2 regions of the Brachybacterium sp. J153 genome follow, and region 2 is predicted to be linked to the other one. Evidence: riboswitches for the same ligand, from Rfam matches in the RefSeq annotation. Region 2 holds a riboswitch; the other holds the start of a gene.

Region 1 (7,534 bases), on a different contig from region 2:
GCGGCATGATCGCCCGGTACCTCGTGGTCAAGGAACTGGGCATGCTCAACACCCTGTGGGCGGTGGTGCTGCCCGGAGCCGTGGGCGTGTGGAACCTGATCATCGCGCGCACGTTCCTCGAGCAGAACCTCTCCCCGGAGCTGCGGGAAGCCGCGCAGCTCGATGGCGCGTCCGATTTCCGCTTCTTCTTCGGGATCGCGATACCGCTGTCGAAGCCGCTCATCGTCCTGATGGTGATGATCCATCTGGTGGCGAACTGGAACGCGTTCTTCGACGCGATGATCTATCTGAACGACGAATCGAAGTATCCGCTGCAGCTCATCCTGCGCAATGTCCTCATCCAGTCCCAGGCCTCCTCCTCCGGGATGGACATGGCTTCGATGGACAGCACCGCCGCTGCGCAGAGGATGGGCGAGCTGCTCAAGTACTCGATGATCGTCGTCTCCACGATCCCGCTGCTCATCGCCTTCCCCTTCCTCCAGCGCCACTTCATCAAGGGCGCGACGCTCGGTGCCCTGAAGAGCTGACACGTCGCCGCCTGCCTCGCTCCGCTTCTCCCGCTCCGTCCCACCCACAATGCACACCGTTACAAAGGAGTTCCGTCATGCTTTCTCGTCGTCGATTCACCCTCTCAGCCACCGCCCTCGGAGTCACGATGCTGGGCGTCGCTGGCTGTTCCCGCCCCTCGGAGCGCACCACCGATGACCTCTCCTCCGAGGTCGGACTGACCGACTCGGGCCTGCCGATCGTGACGGAGGAGCTGACCCTCACCTTCGGCGGCGCGAAGTCTCCGCTCGCACCGGACTACGAGTCGATGGAGCTGGTCCAGACCTGGAGCGCTGACTCCGGGATCGAGATCGCCTGGAACAACGAGCCCGACGAGGTCTGGGGCGAGAAGAAGAACCTGCTGCTGGCCAGCGGTGAGCTCCCCGACGCCCTCTTCAACACCGGGCTCTCCGATGCCGAGGTCGCCAAGTACGGGGCCAATGGCACCCTGATCGCTCTGGAGGACATGATCGAGGAGCACGCCCCCACCCTGGCGGGGATCCTCGCGGAGCGTCCGGACATCAAGGCCGCGATCACGGCGTCGGACGGCCACATCTACACCCTGCCCTCCGTGGAGGAGATGGGGCTGGTCGAGTTCCCAAGCATGCTGTTCATCAACACGGACTGGCTCGCGGAGCACGATCTCGAGATGCCCACCACGGTCGAGGAGTACCACCAGGCGCTGCTGACCTTCAAGGAGAACGGGCCCAGCGGGGTCCTCCCGCTGTCCTTCCTCGACGTCGGGGGCATCGCCGACCTGATCGCGGCGATCGGCGGCCAGGCCGACAACCCCGACCATCGCATCGTGCAGGACGGGAAGGTCCTCTTCACGGCGAACACTGACGGCTTCCGCGACGCGATCGCGGAGCTGCACACCTGGTACGGCGAGGGCCTCATCGACCAGGAGGCCTTCTCTCAGGACTACGTCAAGTTCGTCGCCAAGGGCAAGGCGGAGCCGCAGTCCCTGGGGTCGTTCTACTTCTGGGAGGTCCCTGAGGTGGTCGGGCCCGAGCGTGCGGGAAACTACGCGATCGTGCCGATCTTCCCGGGCCCGGATGGTGTCCAGCGTGCCTGCGTCGCCAACAACCAGGAGATCAACCGCGGCGCCTTCGCGATCACTCGCACCAACCAGTACGCTGCGGCCACTCTGCGCTGGGCGGACATGCTCTTCGATCCGGTGATGAGCGCACAGGCCAACTGGGGACCGATCGGGGTCTCGCAGCAGATCAACGAGGACGGTCTGCTCGAGCAGATCCCCGTCGGCGAGGGCGAGACCGAGCAGGAGCGCCGCGTGAAGGTCGCCCCGGGCGGCCCGAAGATCATCACGGCGCAGGATTTCGAGACGGTCGTGCTGGCCGAGCCGCGCGCCGCCGAGCGCCAGGCCCAGATCGCCGAGTTCTACGAGCCCCACCGCGCCAACGAGAAGTACCCGCCGGTGATGCTCTCGGTCGATGAGCTGAATCGGATCAGCACCATCGAGACCGACATCAGCACCCTGGTCACCGAGAAGATCGCCACCTGGATCGTGCGGGGCGGCATCGAGGAGGAGTGGGACGCCTACGTCAACCAGCTGGAGACGATCGGCCTGCCCGAGGTGATCGAGGTCTACCAGGCCGCCTACGACCGCTTCACCGCGAACTCCTGACGCCCCCGACGCCTCGGAGCCACGACTCCTGCCCTACCCGCCTCCCGAGAGAGATCATGAACTCGACTTCATCGCCCGTTGCGCTCACCGACATCCACCGCCCGAGGTTCCATCTCACCGCGGAGGACACCTGGATGAACGACCCCAACGGCCTCATCCGGCACAAGGGCATGTGGCACGCGTTCTTCCAGAACAATCCTCTCGGGAGCACGTGGGGCAACATGTCCTGGGGTCACGCGATCTCGCGCGACCTGGCGACCTGGACCAACCTGCCCGTCGCACTGCCCTTCTCCGAGACGGAGATGATCTTCTCCGGAAGCATCGTCCACGATCACGAGAACACCTCCGGCCTCGGCACCCCCGGGGGAGAGGGCCCGCTCGTCGCGTTCTACACCAGCGCCTTCACGCAGACCCATCCCACGACGCCGGGCATACAGGCCCAGTCGATCGCCTACTCCCAGGACGACGGCGCGACCTGGACCTTCTATGCGGACAATCCCGTTCTCACTCGTGATTCGGAGAACTTCCGCGACCCGAAGGTGTTCTTCCACCGGGAGAGCGGCCGCTGGATCATGGTCGCGGTCGAGGCCCTCGACCACAGCGTCCATTTCCATGCCTCTGATGATCTGCTGGCCTGGGAGCCCATCTCCGTGTTCACCCACCCAGGTCTCGATGGCGGCATCTGGGAGTGCCCCGATCTGCTGCGCGTGCCGAGCCCTGACGGCGGGGAGGACTCATGGGTCCTCGTGCTCAGCACCAATCCCGGCGGCCCGGCCGGCGGCTCCGGCACCTACAGTCTGATCGGGCGCTTCGACGGTCGCCGCTTCACGGCCGAGACGACGCCGCAGCCGCTGGACCTCGGCCCGGACTGCTATGCCGCGGTCTCCTTCTCCGGTGTCGAGGGGGATCCGGTGCTCCTGGGCTGGATGAACAACTGGGCCTACGCGGAGCAGACCCCGACCAGTCCGTGGCGCTCGTCGATGACGCTCCCCCGTACGCTCCACCTCGAGCGGGCGGCCGACGGCACGCTCCAGGTGATCCAGCACCTGGTCATCCCCGAGGAGATCCGGACGCTCGATCTCGAGGTGCCGGCAGCCTCCGCGGTGCTGGCGGATCTTGATGCGGAGGAGCCGTTCCGGCTGCGCGGAGAGCTGCCCACCGCCTCCGCGCACCGGCTGGTGCTGCGTTTCGGCGACGGCGGGCGTGATCGCGATCTGGTGCTCGCCATCGACTCCGAGGGGCACGTCTCCTTGGATCGCAGCAGCGCGCATGAGGAGCCGTTCGCCCCCGAGCACACGCACTCCCAGCCCTACGCTTCGGCACGGGCCGGGGCCACGGTCGCCTTCGATCTCGTCGTCGACCGCTCGTGCGTGGACCTCGAGCTCGACGGTGGCCGCGCCCTGATCTCCCAGCAGATCTTCCCAGGTGCTCGCACGGTCACCGTCCTCACCGAACCCGCGGCATGAGCGAGCCCACCGCTCTGGTCATCGGGGAGGCTCTGACCGACATCGTCCACGAAGAGGACGGCACGGTGCGGTCTCGGCCCGGGGGCAGTCCCGCGAACGTCGCCGTGGGTCTCGCGCGGCTCGGAGTCCCCGCCGAGCTGCTTACCCGCCTGGGCACCGACGTGAACGGCGACGCTCTGCGCGAGCACCTCGAGCAGTCGGGCGTGAGGCTGCGCGAGGCCGGCACTGAGCCCCCGGAGAGGACGTCGACCGCCGAGGCGCAGATCGGTCCGGATGGCGCGGCGACCTACCGCTTCGACATCGAATGGGACCCCGGGGAGATCCGGCTCGACCCGGTGCGCCTCGTCCACACCGGTTCGCTGGCGACGGCGATCGAGCCGGGCGCCGCCGCAGTAGAGGCAGCACTCTCCGCTGCACACCCGGGCACGCTCCTCAGCTTCGACCCGAACGTCCGGCCGTCGCTCGGCCTGCCTGTGGCCGGCATCCGCAGCCGGGTGGAGCGCTTCGCCGACCGGGCGCACGTCGTGAAGATGAGCGATGAGGACCTCGAGTGGCTGTATCCCGCCGAGCCCCTCGTCGATGTCGCGGACCGGATGCACGCGTCGGGGGTGGCGCTGTTCGTCGTAACCCGTGGCGCCCAGGGCTGCACGCTCAGCACCCCGCACTGGACCGCCGAGATCCCGGCGCTGCCGGTCACCGTCGCCGACACCATCGGGGCGGGCGATGCGTTCATGTCGGGCCTGCTCTTTGCGATCCTCACCGCCGACGCGGATCAGGAAATCCGCGACGGCGCCGTCCCTCAGCAGGCCGCAGAGTCATGGGCCGCAACCGCTCTGCGCAGCGCCGCGATCACTGTGGGACGACGCGGGGCGGAGCCGCCGTTCCTCGAGGAACTGGTCGGGAGCTCAGCGCAGATCCTGCCCTAGACGGACGACGTGACGGGTGAGGCGGTGACCGCGCCTGACGCGCAGGCCGACCTCGGCGACACACCAACGGAGCCGGCCGTCCGGCGAGCAGGGCGCCCGACTGAAGTCCTCGTCGAAGGGCTCGGCGAAGGACCAGACGTAGCTGCGTCGAGGCGTGCGCCAGGTCGCCAACTCCGGCCGAGCGACGATCTCGTAGAGGTCGAGGTCCTCCCAGCGAGCCAGCTCGCCGCGGGCCAGTGCACCCTCGGACACCTCGGTCGCCGCGGTCGAGAGCACTCCCTCGTACTCTCGGGGGAACTGCACCCCCGCGAGCGCGCTGCGAGCCAGCAGTTCGTCGTACGCGAGCATCGACTCGACGCCGCCGCTCAGCGCCTCGGCCGTGCTCCTCTCCTCCGGTATGCCACCGTCACCGATCGCGGTAAGCGGTAAGAAGACCACGTCACGAAGCTGCGGGATCCGCCCGCCCTAGACGCCGACCTCCGGGACCCACCCCGCGGCGGCCCGCAGCCGAAGCGCGATCACTGCGTCTGCACCGTTAAACTCCCAGGTCGCCTCGACGATCGCCCACACCTCCCGCCGCTGGGCCTGCCCGAGGCGCGTCCCCCGCCCGCTGCGGGGCACGCACAGGTTCTGATCCAGCTCGAGCACGCGGTGCGGGGGATCACCTCACGGTATTCGTCGACGAGGAACCCCTGCGTGGCGGTCCGGCGGCCGTCGCGGACGCCTCGGACGCGACCGCATGCGTCTGCTACGGTCTTCGCCGATCCCTCGGGTGCCCGTCGCAACGGGCTGAGATCGAACTGTCGCGGTTCGAGCACCGACCGAACCTGCCCCGGGTCATGCCGGCGAAGGAAGAAGGAGAGCGACTGCATGTCTGCACGCCCTGAGAACTACCCCACCCACAGCCTCGGCCATCTCGAGGACCCCGCGCACGGCCTGCGGGTGCCCGTCACCCGCATCGCCCAGGACCCCTCCCCCGACGGGACGGCCAACCCGCCGCTGGAGGTGTACCGCACCGCCGGCCCCGGCTGCGTCCCGGAGGAGGGCCTGCCGCCGCTGCGCGAGGAGTGGATCCGGGGCCGCGGCGACGTCGAGGAGTACGCGGGCCGGGCCCGCGATCTGTCCGACGACGGGCGCGAGGCGGTGCGCCGCGGCGAGGCCAGCGCCGAGTGGCGCGGCGAGACCCGGCCCCCTCTGCGCTCCCTCCCGGGCCGGCGCGTCACCCAGATGCACTACGCCCGTCGCGGCGAGATCACCCCGGAGATGCGCTATGTCGCGCTGCGGGAGGGCTGCGACGTGGAGCTGGTGCGCAGCGAGGTCGCGGCGGGCCGCGCGATCATCCCCGCGAACGTGAACCATCCCGAGGCGGAGCCGATGATCATCGGACGCAGCTTCCTGGTGAAGGTCAACGCGAACATCGGTAATTCGGCGGTGACCTCCTCGATCGCCGAGGAGGTCTCCAAGCTCGAGTGGGCCACTCGCTGGGGCGCCGACACCGTCATGGACCTCTCCACCGGGGACGACATCCACACCACCCGCGAGTGGATCCTGCGCAACTCCCCGGTGCCCATCGGGACCGTCCCGATCTACCAGGCGCTCGAGAAGGTGAACGGGGACGCGAACGCGCTGACCTGGGAGATCTTCCGGGACACCGTGATCGAGCAGTGCGAGCAGGGCGTGGACTACATGACGATCCATGCCGGGGTGCTGCTGCGCTACGTGCCGCTGACGGCGAACCGGGTCACGGGGATCGTCTCGCGCGGCGGCTCGATCCTGGCCGGCTGGTGCCTGGCCCGGCACCGGGAGAACTTCCTCTACGAGCACTTCGACGAGCTGTGCGAGATCTTCGCCCGCTACGACGTCTCCTTCTCCCTCGGCGACGGGCTGCGGCCCGGCTGCCTCGCCGATGCGAACGACGCCGCGCAGTTCGCCGAGCTCGACACCCTCGCCGAGCTGACCCATCGGGCGTGGGAGTACGACGTGCAGGTGATGGTCGAGGGCCCGGGGCACGTGCCGCTGCACCTGGTGCGCGAGAACGTGGAGCGCCAGCAGGAACTGTGCGACGGCGCGCCGTTCTACACGCTCGGCCCGCTGGTCACCGACGTGGCGCCGGCCTACGACCACATCACCTCCGCCATCGGCGCGACGGAGATCGCCCGCTACGGCACCGCGATGCTCTGCTATGTCACGCCGAAGGAGCACCTGGGGCTCCCGGATCGCGATGACGTGAAGACCGGGGTGATCACGTACAAGATCGCCGCTCACGCGGCCGATGTCGCGAAGGGACATCCCGGAGCCCGCGAGCGAGACGACGCCCTGTCGAAGGCCCGCTTCGAGTTCCGCTGGCGGGACCAGTTCGGGCTCTCGCTGGATCCGCAGCTGGCCGAGGAGTACCACGACGAGACCCTGCCGGCCGAGCCCGCGAAGACCGCGCACTTCTGCTCCATGTGCGGGCCGAAGTTCTGCTCGATGAGGATCTCGCAGGACATCCGCGACACCTACGGCGACGCCGCCTCCCAGGAGCGGATTGCCCAGGAGGGCATGGCCGAGAAGTCGCGGGAGTTCCGCGAGCACGGCAGCACCGTGTACCTGCCGACGCCGCAGTTCTGATCCCCGTCCGCCCGCGGAGCGCGCCGCGGCGCGCGCGGGGCTCGACGGCCGGGGGCGGGGGCATGCACAGTCGCCGTCGCACCCGGCCGCCGGCCGGTCATCGGCCCGGGGCCGGCCGGCTTTCCCCACGGTCGGCGGGCATCACTCCGGTGACCTCGCCGTCCCGGAGGACACCGGACCGGTCTGGCGCCGCGACGTTCTCTACCGGAGGACGGATCTCGAGGTGCGCCGCCTCGTCGGCAAGACGCCGCTCAGCATCGCGGCGGACAAGATCGCCTACCCGGCCATCCGCTGGGCGGCTATCGCGGCGCGACTGCGGGAGCAGGGCGCCCCCACCCCGC
Region 2 (7,534 bases):
CGGTCTCGGCGGCGAGTTCGGCGGCCTGCTCCTCGGCGGTGGTGCGGGTGCGCAGCGCGTCGAGCAGGGCGGTCGCGGCGCGGGCACGGGCGGTGTGGGCGCGGCGGCGGGCGGAGATCGAGTCGTCGTCCCCCCGCGCGGCCGCGAGACGGTCGCGGTCGGCCGCGAGCACTTGGGCGACCTCGCGGATCGCGGCGTCCTCCCGCTCGACCTCGAGGGCCTCCCGCTGCCGGGCAGCGGCGGACGTCTCGGTCTCGGCGTCGAAGGCGGTGAGCCGGGCCTCGATCTGCTCGGCGCGGCGGCTCGCGGCTGTCGCCCCGTCGAGGGCGGTGCGCGCCGCCGCGACGACCGCCGTGGCGGTCTCGACGGTGTTCTCGCCGGCCTGCTCCCGGAGTCGGTCGAGCTTCTCGCGGGCGACGGCGAGGTCGCGGGCGTCGCGGGCCTGCTCCTGCTCGGCACGCTGCCGGGCGGCCTCGGCGGCGTCGACCTGCTCGGGACTGACGGCGTCCTCGGCGGGGTCGGCAGGGCGGGGGTGCTCGGCAGCGCCGCAGACGGGGCAGGGGGCTCCGTCCTCGAGGTCGACGGCGAGCTCGGCGGCGATCCCGGCGAAGCGGCGGCGGCGCAGATCGGTCTCCGTCCAGGCCGTGTCCCGAGCGGCCCGGAGAGAGGCCGCGGCGGAGCGCTCAGCGGCGGCGACCGCCTGCTCCTGGGCGGTGCGGGCGGTGGTCGCCTCCTGCACGGCGAGGGCGACGGTGAGCGCCTGCGTCGCCTCGGGCAGCGTGGCCCCGGCGGCGCGCGCGGTGTCCCGCTGCTCGACGAGCACGGCGCGGGCCGCGGGGCGCTCCTCCAGCGCGGCGGTGAGCGCGGCGAGTTTCTCCCCCCGGCCGGCGAGGTCCTCGCGCCGCGCGACCAGCCGCTCCTCCCGCGCGGGCAGGGCGGTCTCGAGGTCGATGAGATCCTTCAGGGCACCGGCGGACGCGGTCGCCTCCGAGGCGGCGTCGGCGAGCTGCTCGGCGGGGAGGTCGACGAGGTCGGGGTGGTCCGGGCGGGTGCGCGTGACCAGCTCGGCGAGGGATTCGATCGCGCGGGAGGCGGCCGCGGAGGCGGTGTCGCGGCGGCGCAGCAGGTCGACCACGGGGCGGGCGGTCTCGTCGGCCGCGAGCGCGGTGCGGGCCCGTTCGACCTGGGGGGATTCCTGCTCGAGGCGGGCGGCGAGCTGGTCGAGCCGGTAGCGGCGTTCGAGGCGGGTGCGGACGGTGCCGGCCTCGTCGGCCGCGATGCGCGCGGTCTGCTCGGCGGTGGTGGCGGCATCGGCCGCGGTGCGGGCGGACTCCGCGCGGGCGTCGACGGACGCGAGCTGCGCGTCGGCCGACTCGGCGAGGGGGTCGAGCCGCAGCGCCGCGGCGTGCTCGACGAGGGCGGTGCTCTCCTCGTCCTCGAGGGCCGCTGCCTCGGTGAAGCGGGCGACGGCGGTGGAGAGGGTCTGCTGGGCGGCCTCGACCTGGCGCTTGGCCTGCTGGCGCATGCCCTCGAGCTGCTTCTCGACGGCCGCGTAGGTCTCGGTGCCGAACACGCGCTGGAGGACCTGCTGACGGTCCCCGGTGCCGGCGCGGAGGAAGCGCGCGAACTCGTTCTGCGGGAGCAGGACGGTCTGCGTGAACTGCTCGCGGGTGAGACCGACGGCGCGCTGCACCTCGCGTCCCACCTCGTCGAGGCGGCTCGCGATCACCTCGGAGCCCGACCCGGAGCCCGCGGCGTCGGCGATCGCCGCGGGCAGCGCCTGCGGGGAGCCGATCCGCCACAGGACGGCCTTGGCCTGCTCCTTCGTGGTGCCGCTGCCGCGCAGCTTGGGACGCTGGAACTCGGGCTGGCGGCGCACGCGGTGCAGGCCGGAGCTGGTCTCGAAGACGAGGTCGACGACGCTCGGTGCGGTGGGCGCGGCGAACTGGGAGCGGATCCGGTCGGCGCTCGTGGCGCTGCCGGCGACCTGCCCGTAGAGCGCGTAGACGATCGCGTCGAGGATGGTGGACTTGCCGGAGCCGGTGGGGCCCTCGAGGAGGAAGGTGCCGCTCGCGCCGAGGGCCGCGAAGTCGATCTCGACGGTCCCCGCGAAGGGGCCGATGCCGGTCAGGCGCAGGTAGTGGAGCTTCACGAGGCCTCCTGCTCGCGGCGGACGGCGGCGTAGGCGCGCTCGAGCACGGCGTGCTCGGCGTCGGTGGGGTCGCCGCCGGTGACATGGGCGAGGAACTCGTCCATCACTTCGAGGGGGTTCTGTTCTCGGCGCACCACCGGGGTGCCCTCGCGGGCGGCGCGGCCCTCGGGGGCGTACTCGGTGAGCAGCAGGTGCGGGAAGGCCTCGCGCAGCTGCTCCTGCAGGTGGGCGGGGCGGGCGGGGTCGGTGACGACGGCCTTGAGCCAGTCGCCGGCGTGCTCGGTGCGGTGGGCGAGGATCTCCTCGAGGGTGCCGCGCAGTTCGGTGAGTCGGCGCGGGACGGGGGTCTCGACCCGGCGCACCTGGGCGGTGGTGCCGGGGGCGCCGAGCTCGACGAGCAGCACGGACTTGCGGTGGCTCCGCTCGGAGAAGGAGAAGGCGAGCGGGGAGCCGGAGTACCAGGCGGGCGCGCCGACGAGGGCGGTGAGGTCCTGGCAGCCGTGGAGGTGGCCGAGCGCGAGGTAGTCGAGCCCGGCCAGGACCCCTGCGGGCACGGAATCGACGCCGCCCACGGAGAGGTCTCGCTCGGAGTCGGAGCCCTCGCCGCCGGTGACGAAGGTGTGGGCGAGGACGACGGTGCGGGCGCCGGGGCGGGTCGCGGCACGCTCGCGGACGCGGTCGAGCGCGGCGCGGGTGACGGCCTCGTGGCTGCGGGCGAGGGGCTCGCCGCCGGGGCCGGCGAGCTCGGCGCGGGCGCGGTCCGGCTCGAGATAGGGCAGTCCGAAGACGAGGACCTCGCCGTGCTCGTCCTCGACACTCACGGGGTGTTCGAGGCCGGGGAGGTCGGTGAGGAGGTGGATGCCGCCGCGCATGAGCGAGCGACCGAAGCCGAGCCGCTCGGGCGAGTCGTGGTTGCCGCTGGTGAGGATCACGGTCGCGCCCGTCGCGGCGAGGCGGGCGAGGGCCCGGTCCAGGAGGGTCACGCTGCTCACCGCGGGCACCGCCCGGTCGTAGACGTCGCCGGGGACGACGACCACGTCGACCTCTTCGGCCTCGACCAGCTCGACGAGCCAGTCGAGGAAGGCGGCCTGGTGCTCGTGCAGGTCGACCTTGTGCAGGGTGCGGCCCAGGTGCCAGTCCGAGGTGTGCAGGATCTTCATGTCTCCGAGCCTAGGGGCGAGGTGCGACGAGCGAGGGCGGGCGCGCGCGGGCGCGCGGGGTCGCGCGATCAGAAGGGCGGCGGCCCGGCGTCGCCCCATCCCCCGAGCGGGGGCTCGAGCGGCGGGTAGGGCGGGGGCTCGAGCGGGGGGCAGGGAGAAGCGTCGGCCGACGGGCGCGGGTCGAGCAGCTCGGCGATGTCCCAGTCGGGGGGTGTCTCGTCCTCCCCTCCCCCGGGATTCGGCGCCGGCTCCCCGGCGTAAGTGCCGCGGAGGAAGCTGGACCAGGCGGCGGTGAGCCCCTCGACCATGCGCAGGCTCGCCACGTCCAGGTCGTCGATCACGGTCACCGCGTCTCCGGCGCCGCCGATCCGCCAGCGGGTGCGGCCCGGTTCGGTGGGGCCGGTGGGGATCCGGACGGGGTCGAGGAGTCCGGTGGTCTTGTCGAGGTGGTGCTGCCAGCACAGGAGGTGCAGGTTCTCGAGGTCGGTGGGCCCGCCCGCGCCGGGGGTGCCGCGGCGGCACTCCTCGAGGTGGTCGCACTCGGACGCCCACGAGCTGGGGCGGGTGCAGCCCGGCACAGCGCACTGGGCGCTGCGCAAGCGCAGGTGCTCGAGCATCGCCGGGGTGGGCGTGTACCGCTCGGCGGGCAGGGGCAGGAAGGCCCCGCTGCAGGGATCGGTCAACACGCGGTACCAGACATCCGCCGAGCCGGCGAGGCTGCGGGCCATCGACGGCGGCAACGGGGTCGTGCCCTCGAGCATGCCCGGCTCGTCCGACGCGCCGAGGAGCGTGAGCGCCGGGATCGTGATGTTGAGGCGGAAGCGCGGGGCAGGCACGTCGACACCGTCGGGGTCCAGCTGTGCGGAGGTGAGCAGAGCGAAGCGCAGGCGCGTGAGCGACAGGGCGCGACCGCTCTCGAGGACCGTCCCCTCCGGGTCATGCGGGATCGGGGCACCCTCGCGGAGGGCGGCGCGCTGGGCGGCCTGGAGGGCGCGGGCCGTCTCGTCGAGCTCCGTGAAACAGGCGAGGATGTCGGGGATCGGACCGGTGATCTGCAGGATCCCGACGCCCGGCTGCGGCGACGGGAGCAGCTCGACGGACCGCTCGAGACAGGATTCCGGATCGGGGCGATCCTCCCGCTGACGGAGCAGCTCGATGAGACCTTTCAGCAGGGTGAAGAATCGTTCCGAGGTGATATCCGCGAACCAGGTGGAGAGGATCTCGTCGAGCTGTCGACGGGAATCGTCCGACAGGCTTCGAGATCCTTTCAGGATCCGCTCGAACCAGGCGGCGGAGATCTCCCCGGAGTCGAGCCGAGCGAGCGCTCGCGGGAGCAGATGGACGGCCTGGTGCGCGTCCCGGAGACGCCATCCCGCGGCACCGCGGGTCACGCGGAGGGCGAGGGCGGCGCGCAGGGTGTCGACCTCGTTCACCTCCTCGCACTCCTCGTACTCTCCCTCGAGCTCGTGGAGCGCGGCGAGGGCGCGGTACTGGCTGACGAGAGCTCGGGCGGCAGCCCGCTCGGCATCCCAGACGCGCTGTGATGCCGCGCTGAGCTGGGGATCATCTGCGCAGCCACCGCGAGCCGGGAGGGCCTCGCGAGTGCCGGGAGTGCGACCGGAGACGGCGCGCAAGCGCAGCGGGAGAGAGGCGAGCAGGTCAGGATCGACGGGCGCCAGACCGGCGGCCGAGGGCGCGACCGCGGCCCCATCGTCAGCCTTCGGGGCGCGGGAGGAGGAACCCGACGAGGAGCCGTCGATCGGCACGATGCTCACCACGTCCACCCCCTCTGCATCCCCGTCGGGGAGGGCGCGGGACCCGCGCCGAGAACTCCCCCTCGAACACCTCCACCCTAATCCTCATCACCCACCTGGGAAATCCCTGCTCTCGCATTTGTGGATAACTTCGTCGCCACGGCGGGTGATCGACGAGAAACACCACGGGGGCCGAATCGTTCCTCCCCAGAACAGGGTTATCCACAGGGTTTTTCCCCATGTCGCGGCGGACAGGGTTTCGTGTGTCGGACCCCGGGTGTACAGGGGGCCAGGAGCGACAGCCGGCCGGTCAGTGGGCGGCACGAGCGGTGGCGGGCGGGCCGAGCGACGGTCCGGCACGCCTCCTGAGCCAGACGCCGCCGCGCGGCTCCGCGCCGTTCCCCTACACTCGGCCGCTGGACACGGGGTGCGCCCGAGGCGCTGAGATCACACCCGTGGAACCTGATCTAGTTCGTACTAGCGAAGGGATGTCCGCATGAGCTCGGATTCTCGCACCCTCTTTCCGCACGCCCGCACGGCCCAGCCCGCCCGCACGGCCCAGCCCGACCCCCGCCCCGCACCCGCCCTCCCCCGGGTCCTCTCGATCGCCGGGACGGACCCGACGGGCGGAGCCGGCACCGCCGCGGACCTCAAGTCGATCACCGCCGCGGGCGGTTACGGCATGGCCGCGGTCACCGCCGTCGTCGCGCAGAACACGCACGGCGTGCGCGACATCCACCTCCCGCCCGCCACCGTCCTCACCGCGCAGCTCGAGGCGGTCTCCGACGATGTCGAGCTCGAGGCCGTCAAGACCGGCATGCTTGGCACCGCCGAGATCATCGACGCCGTCGAGACCTGGCTCCGCGCGCATCCGCCGCGAGTGCTCGTCATCGACCCGGTCATGGTCGCGACCAGCGGTGATCGCCTCCTCGCCGGCGAGGCCGAGCAGGCGATGCGGCGCCTGTGCCGCCTCGCGACCGCCATCACCCCGAACCTCGACGAGCTCGCCGTCCTCACCGGCGAGGCCCCCGCGCGCACCGAGTCCGAGGCCCTCGCCCAGGCCGAGCGCTTCGCCGCCGAGACCGGTGTCGCCGTCGTCGTGAAGACCGGACACCTCGACACCCGCGCGATCACCACGACCTGGGTCCCCGCCGGCGGCGGCACGGGCCACGCGGTGCGGACCACCCGCGTCGACACCACCAGCACGCACGGCACCGGCTGCTCCCTCGCCGCCGCGCTCGCCACGCGGCTGGGCGCCGGCGACGACCCCCGGACGGCGCTCGCCTGGGCGAGCCGCTGGCTGCACGAAGCGATCCAGCACGGCGCGGCGCTGCAGGTGGGCGGCGGGAACGGGCCCGTGGACCACGGGCATCTCGGCCGCCGGCTCGCCGCGGCGGGATCCGCGGCACCATGGCTCGGCCCTGACGCGGTGCCGGCCCGGCTCGAGGCGCCGGCAGACCTCCACCCTGCCCCAGCCGACGGGCCCGCCCCCACCCACGGGTCCGCCCCGGCCGTCGCCCCCGTCGGCCCCTGGACCGCCGCGCTCTGGGAGGCGGGCGCGCCGCTCGCCGCCGCGATCGACGACTCGGGCTTCGTCGCCGCCCTCGTCGACGGCAGCCTGCCGGAGGAGCAGTTCAGCGTCTATCTCGCGCAGGACGCCCACTACCTGCAGCGGTACTCGCGGGCGCTGGCGGCACTGGCCGCCTCCGCCCCGGACGACGAGGCGCGTGCGTTCTGGTCGGCCTCCTCGCGGACCTGCGTCGAGACCGAGATGGAGTTACACCACAGCTGGCTCGCCCCCCGACCGGAGGCGGCGACGCTCCCCGTCGGCCCCGTGACCAGCGCCTACACCGACTTCCTGCTCGCCCGGGCGCTCGGCTCCCCGCACGTGGTCGGCGCGGCGGCGGCCCTGCCCTGCTTCTGGCTGTACGCGCAGGTGGGCGCGGGACTGCCGGAGGTCCCGGCGGATCATCCCTACCGGGACTGGCTACTGACCTACCGCGATCCGGACTTCGTCGAGGGGGTGCGCGGGGCCCTCGTCATCGTCGAGCGGGAGCTCGCCGTGGCGAGCCCCGAGGTGCGGGCAGACGCGGCGAGGGACTTCCTCCTCGCCTGCCGGCACGAGCTCGAGTTCTTCGAGCAGGCGCGCCGATGAGCGCGGCCACGGTCCCCACCGCCCCCACGCTCCCCGCGGAGGGACGGGCCGCGCTGCGAGCGGGGGTGGTCGGCAACTGGATCGACAACATCCACGTGTTCCTGCCGGTCACGGCGCTGGCCCCGGCGATGCTGGTGCTCGCTGGACCGTCGGCGACCGCGTCGACGGGGGCGCTGATCATCGTCGCGATGCTGCTGGGCCGGCCCGTCGGCGGGGTGGTGTTCGGGCGGATCGCAGACCGGCTGGGCCGCACCCGCACCACGAAGGTCGCGATCGCCGGGACCGCCGCGTGCGCGCTCGCGATCGCCGCCGT

The links. Region 2 has a riboswitch for thiamine pyrophosphate ahead of V1258_RS05635 (bifunctional hydroxymethylpyrimidine kinase/phosphomethylpyrimidine kinase). Riboswitches for the same ligand answer to the same signal wherever they lie in the genome.
Region 1: linked by a shared signal. The riboswitch ahead of thiC (phosphomethylpyrimidine synthase ThiC) and the one ahead of V1258_RS05635 (bifunctional hydroxymethylpyrimidine kinase/phosphomethylpyrimidine kinase) in region 2 are both predicted to bind thiamine pyrophosphate.

What each region holds. Positions count from the first base shown of each region.
Region 1 is NZ_JAZDCH010000026.1:9,258-16,791, reverse strand. It holds gene V1258_RS12710 (carbohydrate ABC transporter permease) at 1-527, shown strand, start outside; gene V1258_RS12705 (sugar ABC transporter substrate-binding protein) at 605-2,191, shown strand; gene V1258_RS12700 (glycoside hydrolase family 32 protein) at 2,248-3,657, shown strand; gene V1258_RS12695 (carbohydrate kinase family protein) at 3,654-4,583, shown strand; gene V1258_RS12690 (hypothetical protein) at 4,563-5,021, opposite strand; gene V1258_RS12685 (hypothetical protein) at 5,049-5,231, opposite strand; TPP riboswitch at 5,344-5,454, shown strand; gene thiC (phosphomethylpyrimidine synthase ThiC) at 5,454-7,193, shown strand; gene V1258_RS12675 (DUF429 domain-containing protein) at 7,111-7,534, shown strand, end outside.
Region 2 is NZ_JAZDCH010000010.1:17,312-24,845, reverse strand. It holds gene V1258_RS05650 (SMC family ATPase) at 1-2,152, opposite strand, end outside; gene V1258_RS05645 (exonuclease SbcCD subunit D) at 2,149-3,312, opposite strand; gene V1258_RS05640 (HNH endonuclease signature motif containing protein) at 3,381-5,087, opposite strand; TPP riboswitch at 5,480-5,572, shown strand; gene V1258_RS05635 (bifunctional hydroxymethylpyrimidine kinase/phosphomethylpyrimidine kinase) at 5,563-7,221, shown strand; gene V1258_RS05630 (MFS transporter) at 7,218-7,534, shown strand, end outside.